2 regions of the Solwaraspora sp. WMMA2065 genome follow, and region 1 is predicted to be linked to the other one. Evidence: riboswitches for the same ligand, from Rfam matches in the RefSeq annotation. Region 1 holds a riboswitch; the other holds the start of a gene.
The links. A riboswitch is a leader RNA that binds a small molecule or an ion and turns the genes downstream of it on or off. The one in region 1 is predicted to bind cobalamin.

Region 1 (3,202 bases):
GTTGCACGATTGTGCAATCGGTTCGCGCCGTACCTTGTCGAACGTGCGCCAATGGGTGACCGTGATCCGGGCAGGCGCGCGTTCGGGGGCGTCGCTTGTCGGCCGCCGGAACGCGGTGGCCGGCAAGCGACGGCACTACGCGGTCAGGACGTCGGGGCGGACTTTCCCCAGCGGGGGGCGGCGAAGCGCAGCCCGGCGAGCCGGTCCGGCGGTGCGGCCAGGCCCGGCCCGCCGGTGGCGATCCAGTCGACGACGCTCGACAGTGCCGTCTCGTCGTGCACCCCGCCGAGCCACACCGGGCGGGCACCCAGTCGGCGGGCCAACACCGCTGGCTGCACCACCACCACATTGGACCGGTCACAGGCGTTGAGGCAGTCGGACACCCGTACCGGCGCGGCCGCGCGCAGTAGGTCGAGCTGCCGGTCGTGGTCGACGTCCGGGTGTTTGCGGCGGGTGCCGCAGCAGCAGCCCCGGCAGACGGTCACCCGGGCGGGGTGCCCGGGTGCCGGTCCCGCCGGGCCAAGCTCCGCCGTCACGCGACGTTGGCGAGCGTGGGCCGCCGGTCACCGGTCCGGGCCGGGGTGAGCAGCAGTCCGAACACCACCCCGAAAACCGTCCACATCGTGGCGAGCTGCGCCAGCGAGGCGAGCCGGAACTCCCACAGCAGCGCCGCCGGGATATCGGCGGGCACGTCGACCCCGGTTGCCGGCGAGAACGCCAGCAGCAGGGCGTACCCGACGACGGCCAGCGCCGCCGCGACCACCGTCCGGTAGGGAGCCGGCCGCGCCCAGCCGGTCAGCCGCCGGTGGGTCAGCAGCGCCAGCCAGGTGACGGCGGCCGCGGCGATGATGAACGACAGATACTGCCCGGTGCGCTGGTTGACGGTGTCCGGGTCGCCGACGCCCGGCGGGTTGGCCGGGAAGTGGATCGCCGGTAGCAGCGCCACCACGACGAAGCCGAGCCCGGCGAGCAGCCCCACGCGGCGGAAGTCGTCGCGGCCGGGCAGCAGGTGCCGGGTCGCCGCGAAGACCACGGCGACGATCAACGCCAGGCACAGCGCCACCGCGACGGTGGCGACCAGCCCGCCGAGGACCTGCATGGCCCGACCGACCAACTCCTCGTCGTGGCTGTGTCCGGCCGTCCCGGTCGCAGCGCGGGCCTCCTCGACGACCAGCGCCGACTCGATCTGCGGTTCGACGATCAGCAGGGCCGCCACCGCACCTGCCGCGCCGGCGGCCGTACCGGCGAGCAGTCCGCGGCCCAGCACCGCGCGGAACGGGTAGGTAGTCATCGGAGCTTGGCCGCCGCTCAGTGGCACGGTACGCCGAGGGCGTGCCGGCCGTCGTGGGTGAACTCGTGCATGAACTCGGCGGCACCGGCCAGCACCAGCCCGTTGTCCTGCGCGACCAGGTAGATGACGACCGCCGCGACGGCGGCCAGCAACCAACCGGCGAGCGGTACGCGGATGGCGGTGGTGGTGACCTCTCCGCCGACAGAAGGTGCAGTCATGCCAGGAAATCCCCTCGTCCATGCCTCGTGGCGATGCGGTGCGTGCCACGGCCGGTCTCCTGGCTCCCGGATCGTCGCAGCCGTCCCGCCTTCCCGGACCGTCGTCGGCCCAGTGGCATGGTGGATCGGACACTTCCCGGTCACAGTGGCGAGGACCACGCCGGACTCACACCGGCTTCCCGAACACCGTGGCATGCGCAGCGTACCGCCGTCGTGACCGGCCGGGCAATGGCTGTGGCCGTGGCCGGCAACGGGACCGGCGCCACATTGACGGTGGACCGCGGGTGGGGGAGCATGACCGGCACGAGCGGTGCGCGGAGGAACCCGGTGCGAATCCGGGGCGGTCCCGCCACTGTGACCGGTGAGTCGCGTCCCCCTGAGACAGCCACTGCCCCGATGGCGGGAAGGCTCGGGACGCGACGTCGATCCGGCAGCCAGGAGACTCCGGCCGCTCGCTGGTCCACCGGTACGCGGGCGTGGACACCCGCGGGAGGGATTCACCATGCACACCTGTCGGCCCCTGCCATGACGCCGTACCCGTTCACCGCCGTCGTCGGCCTGCCCGACCTGCGGCAGGCCCTGCTGCTCGCCGCGGTGCACCCCGGCATCGGCGGAGTGCTCATCCGGGGTGAGAAGGGCACCGCAAAGTCGACGGTCGTCCGCGCGCTGGCCGGGCTGCTACCGGAGGTCGACCGGGTGCTCGGCTGCCGGTTCGCCTGCGACCCGGCGGCCCCGGACCCGGCCTGCCCGGACGGGCCGCACACCGCGCCGGTGACCGCGCGTGGCGGCCCGGCCGCACTGGTCGAGTTGCCGGTCGGCGCCACTGAGGACCGGGTGGTCGGCACCCTCGACATCCAGCGGGTGCTCAGCGCCGGCGTGAAGGCGTACGAGCCGGGGCTGCTCGCCGCCGCGCACCGGGGCCTGCTCTACGTCGACGAGGTCAACCTGTTGCCGGACCATCTGGTGGACCTGCTGCTGGACGCGGCGGCGATGGGCCGGGCCCACGTCGAACGCGACGGGGTGTCGGTCAGCCACGCCGCCCGGTTCCTGCTGGTCGGCACGATGAACCCGGAGGAGGGCGAGCCGCGTCCACAGTTGCTGGACCGCTTCGGGCTGATGGTGTCGGTGGCCGCACCGACCCTGGTGGCGGACCGGGCCGAGGTGGTGCGCCGTCGGCTCGCGTACGAGACCGACCCGGTGGCGTTCGCGGACCGCTGGCAGTCCGCCGACAACCAGCTCGCACTGCGGGTACGCGATGCGCGGGCGGCCCTGCCTGCGGTCACGCTGCCCGATGCCGAGATCGACCGGATCGCCCGGATCTGCCTGGCGTACCAGGTGGACGGTATGCGGGCCGACATCGTGATGGCCCGCGCCGCCGTCGCGCTGGCCGCCTGGCGGGGCCAACCGGCGGTCACCGCCGCCGAGGTCGCCGAGGCAGCCCGGCTGGCGCTGCCGCACCGGCGGCGCCGTGACCCGCTCGACCCGCCCGGCGCCGACGAGCAGCGCCTCGACGAGGTGCTGCGTGACGAGTGCGGCGACGATCCCGATCCTCCTCCGCCGCCGGGTCCGCCACTACCGGACGGTGGGCCGCCACCCGGCCCGCCCGACTCGGACGGTGGGCCGCCACCCGGCGCGCCCGACTCGGACGCCGGCCGGCATCCTGAGCCAGCTACGGCAGACGCCGACGGTCCGG
Region 2 (3,202 bases), 2.4 Mb from region 1:
GTCCGGGTGCAGCTCGCCCCGGGCGGCCCGGGTCTCGGCGTACGCCGGATGCGGGCCGAACCGTTCGGCGAGCCCGGCGGAGGTCTCCAGCGCGGTCAGGAAGATCTCCTCCTGGACGCGGGTGGACAGCTCCCGGGCCGGCGCCGAGTCGAACGGCAGCCGCAGCGTGAAGAACGCGTCCTGCAGGCCCATCAACCCCAGCCCGACCGGCCGCCAGCGCGGGTTCGACGCCGCCGCCTGCGCCGCCGGGTAGTAGTTGATGTCGATCACCCGGTCGAGAAACACCACGGCGGTACGGACCGTGGCGCGCAGCTTGTCCCAGTCGACGCCGTCGGCGGTGACGTGCGCGCCGAGGTTGATCGACCCGAGGTTGCACACGGCGGTCTCGGTGTCGCTGTTGACCTCGAGGATCTCGGTGCACAGATTGGACAGGTGGATCGTGTTGCCCGGCTCGCCGGTCTGGTTGGACAGCCGGTTCGCGGCGTCCTTGAACGTCATCCACCCGTTGCCGGTCTGCGCCAGGGTGCGCATCATCCGCCCGTACAGGTCGCGGGCCTTGACCGTCCGGACCGCTTTCTTCTCCGCCGCGCGGTACGCCTCGTCGAACGCCTCGCCGTACAGGTCCGGTAGCTCGGGTGCGTCGGACGGGTCGATCAGCGACCAGTCGGCGTCCGCCTCGACCCGCCGCATGAACTCGTCCGGGATCCAGTTGGCCAGGTTGAGGTTGTGGGTGCGCCGGGCGTCCTCGCCGGTGTTGTCCCGCAGCTCCAGGAACTCCTCGACGTCCGGGTGCCACGGCTCCAGGTAGACGCAGGCGGCGCCCTTGCGGCGGCCGCCCTGGTTGACCGCCGCGACCCCGGCGTCGAGGGTCTTGAGGAACGGCACGATGCCGTTCGACCTGCCGTTGGTGCCCCGGATCAGCGCGCCCCGGCCACGGATCCGCGACCAGGAGATGCCGATCCCGCCGGAGAACTTCGACAGCTTCGCCACCTGGTGGTAACGCTCGTAGATCGAGTCGAGCTCGTCGCGCGGCGAGTCGACCAGGAAGCACGACGACATCTGGGTGTGCCGGGTGCCCGAGTTGAACAACGTCGGTGAGCTGGGCAGATAGGCCAGGCTGGAGATCAGCCGGTAGAAGTCGACCGCCTCGGCCGGCGTCTGGGACAGCCCGCACGCCACCCGCAGCAGCCAGTACTGGGGCGTCTCCACCACCAGCCGGGTCTGCGGATGCCGCAGCAGGTAGCGGTCGGCCACCGTACGCAGCCCGAAGTACTCGAAGCGCAGGTCGCCGTCGACGTCGACGGCGTCGTCGAGTTTGCGGGCGTTGCGGGCGACGAAGGCCGCGGTGTCGTCGCCGATCAGCCCGAGGCCGTGGGCGTAGCGGATGGACTGGCTGAAGCTGGCCACCTGCTGGCCGCGGACCTCCTTGTCCACGTAGGCGGCGAGCAGCCGGGCCGCCAGCTTCGAGTACTGCGGCTCCTCGCCGATCAGCTCTGCCGCCGTCTGAATGGACAGCTTGTCCAGCTCGGCGGTTGTCGCCCCGTCGTACAGTCCGCTGATCGTCCGGGTCGCCACCCGCAGCGGGTCGACCTCGTCCAGGTCGGCGACCCAGTGTTCGACCGCCTTGACGATCTTGTTGACGTCCACCGGTTCGGTGTCGCCGTTGCGCTTGCGTACCTGCATCGGTTCCCCTTGTCGTGCCTGTCCACCGGTCGACGGACACGCGGGGAGGACGCCACCGGTCACTCACCTGACGGTCTGCTCCGCCGGGTGTCGACCGGTCGTCGGCGTCGGCCGTCCCGCGCGGCCTTCGACCACCGCACGCGACGCGTGCGGCACGCTGGCAGGTCTTCGGACTCGTGGGCGTCGTGCTCGTGCCTATTGGCCGTCGCTTCCCGGACCCGCCACGGGCCCAGTGCTCGGTGACGGCGGTCGTTCCCACTCACCGCTGCGGGGCAGTCCCGGACTCACACCGGGTTCCCTCTTGCCTCGACCACCGCCGAGGGGCGGCCGAACCAGCTGCGGGGTACACCATATATGGGAGCAAGCTAGAAGACGCAACACCAGATACTGTGTTCGGCGTGTCGCGGCGTCGGGTCGCACCGGGTACGCGGAGGAGGAACCGTCGGGTGAGAAGCGTGCTATGGGGCCTGTCCGGGGCGGTGCTCGGCACCCTCCTCGTCGGGGTACTAGCGACGGCTGCGGGAGGTGAACCGGTCAGCGATCCGCTGTCGCCAGACCTCGTAACTCGGCAGCGCACCGTCCGGTGACAGATCGGTCTCCGATCGTTCAGCGATGTCGGCCGCCTGTTCGACGCTGGTGCCGCACAGCACGGCCACCGCCGTCCGCGTGTGCGCGTTGACCAGCCCTGCCCGGTCGCGAGCCAGCGCGGCGAAAGCCGCGCCCTGAGCCAGGAAGGAGCGATGCTCGCCGCTGAGTTGCCACAGCCGACGCAGCGCCGGCTCACTCACCCCGCCGGTGTAGGTCGCCGCGTAACCGACGCCGCTGACCAGATCGTCGTGACGGTCGGCCGGGAACCGCCCGACGGTCGCGATCACCCGATCGACGTCGGCACCCTCCACGAACCACATCGCCCGGCCGGTGCCTTGGTCAAGCGCGCGATCCAGGTAGTGCCGGAAGTCTCCGTGCGGCCATCCCGCCACGTCGGCCCGGTACTGCTGGCGAACATGCCTGATCGGGTCGAGGGTCGCCCGGTGAAAGCCGAGGCCATCGACTGCCAGCCAGTGCAGCACCGGGTCGGCGGGCAGCACCGACCGCCACCGGAACCGGGGCAGCCGGCCTATCGCCCGCCCGACCCCGAAGTAGATCAGGAAGCGATGTGCCGCGCCGCGTCCAGTCAGCAGTCGGCCCACCCGACGGGTCCGGGTCGGGGCCACCGCGTCGAGCATCGCGTACGCCGCCGCGGCCCCCTCGTACGCGAAGCTTCTGAAGTCCCGCGCGGTGCGGTCCAACCGGGCCTCCAGCTCGCCGACGCTGGTCGAGTCCAGGGCCGCGTCGAAGCCGGCCTGTACCGTGCGGTCCACCATCTCGAAGACGCTTCGGGTAGTGGTGTCAGCCAGGCCAGTTCCACGACGGACGGCCACCGTCCCGTCCGGGGTGAGGGTCAGCAGTCGGCGGCGCAGTGATCGCCATGAGCACGGCATGTTACGACTCCAGGATGTTCGATCTGGTAGCGATGTAC

Region 2: another riboswitch for cobalamin. It lies ahead of O7610_RS16640 (ribonucleoside-diphosphate reductase subunit alpha); the one in region 1 lies ahead of O7610_RS05910 (CbtB-domain containing protein).

Annotation. Positions count from the first base shown of each region.
Region 1 is NZ_CP128361.1:1,271,613-1,274,814, forward strand. It holds gene O7610_RS05900 (hypothetical protein) at 144-485, opposite strand; gene O7610_RS05905 (CbtA family protein) at 533-1,291, opposite strand; gene O7610_RS05910 (CbtB-domain containing protein) at 1,309-1,509, opposite strand; cobalamin riboswitch at 1,542-1,715, opposite strand; cobalamin riboswitch at 1,827-1,954, shown strand; gene O7610_RS05915 (VWA domain-containing protein) at 2,035-3,202, shown strand, end outside.
Region 2 is NZ_CP128361.1:3,676,425-3,679,626, forward strand. It holds gene O7610_RS16640 (ribonucleoside-diphosphate reductase subunit alpha) at 1-1,683, opposite strand, end outside; cobalamin riboswitch at 1,826-2,035, opposite strand; gene O7610_RS16645 (DUF1702 family protein) at 2,190-3,202, opposite strand, start outside.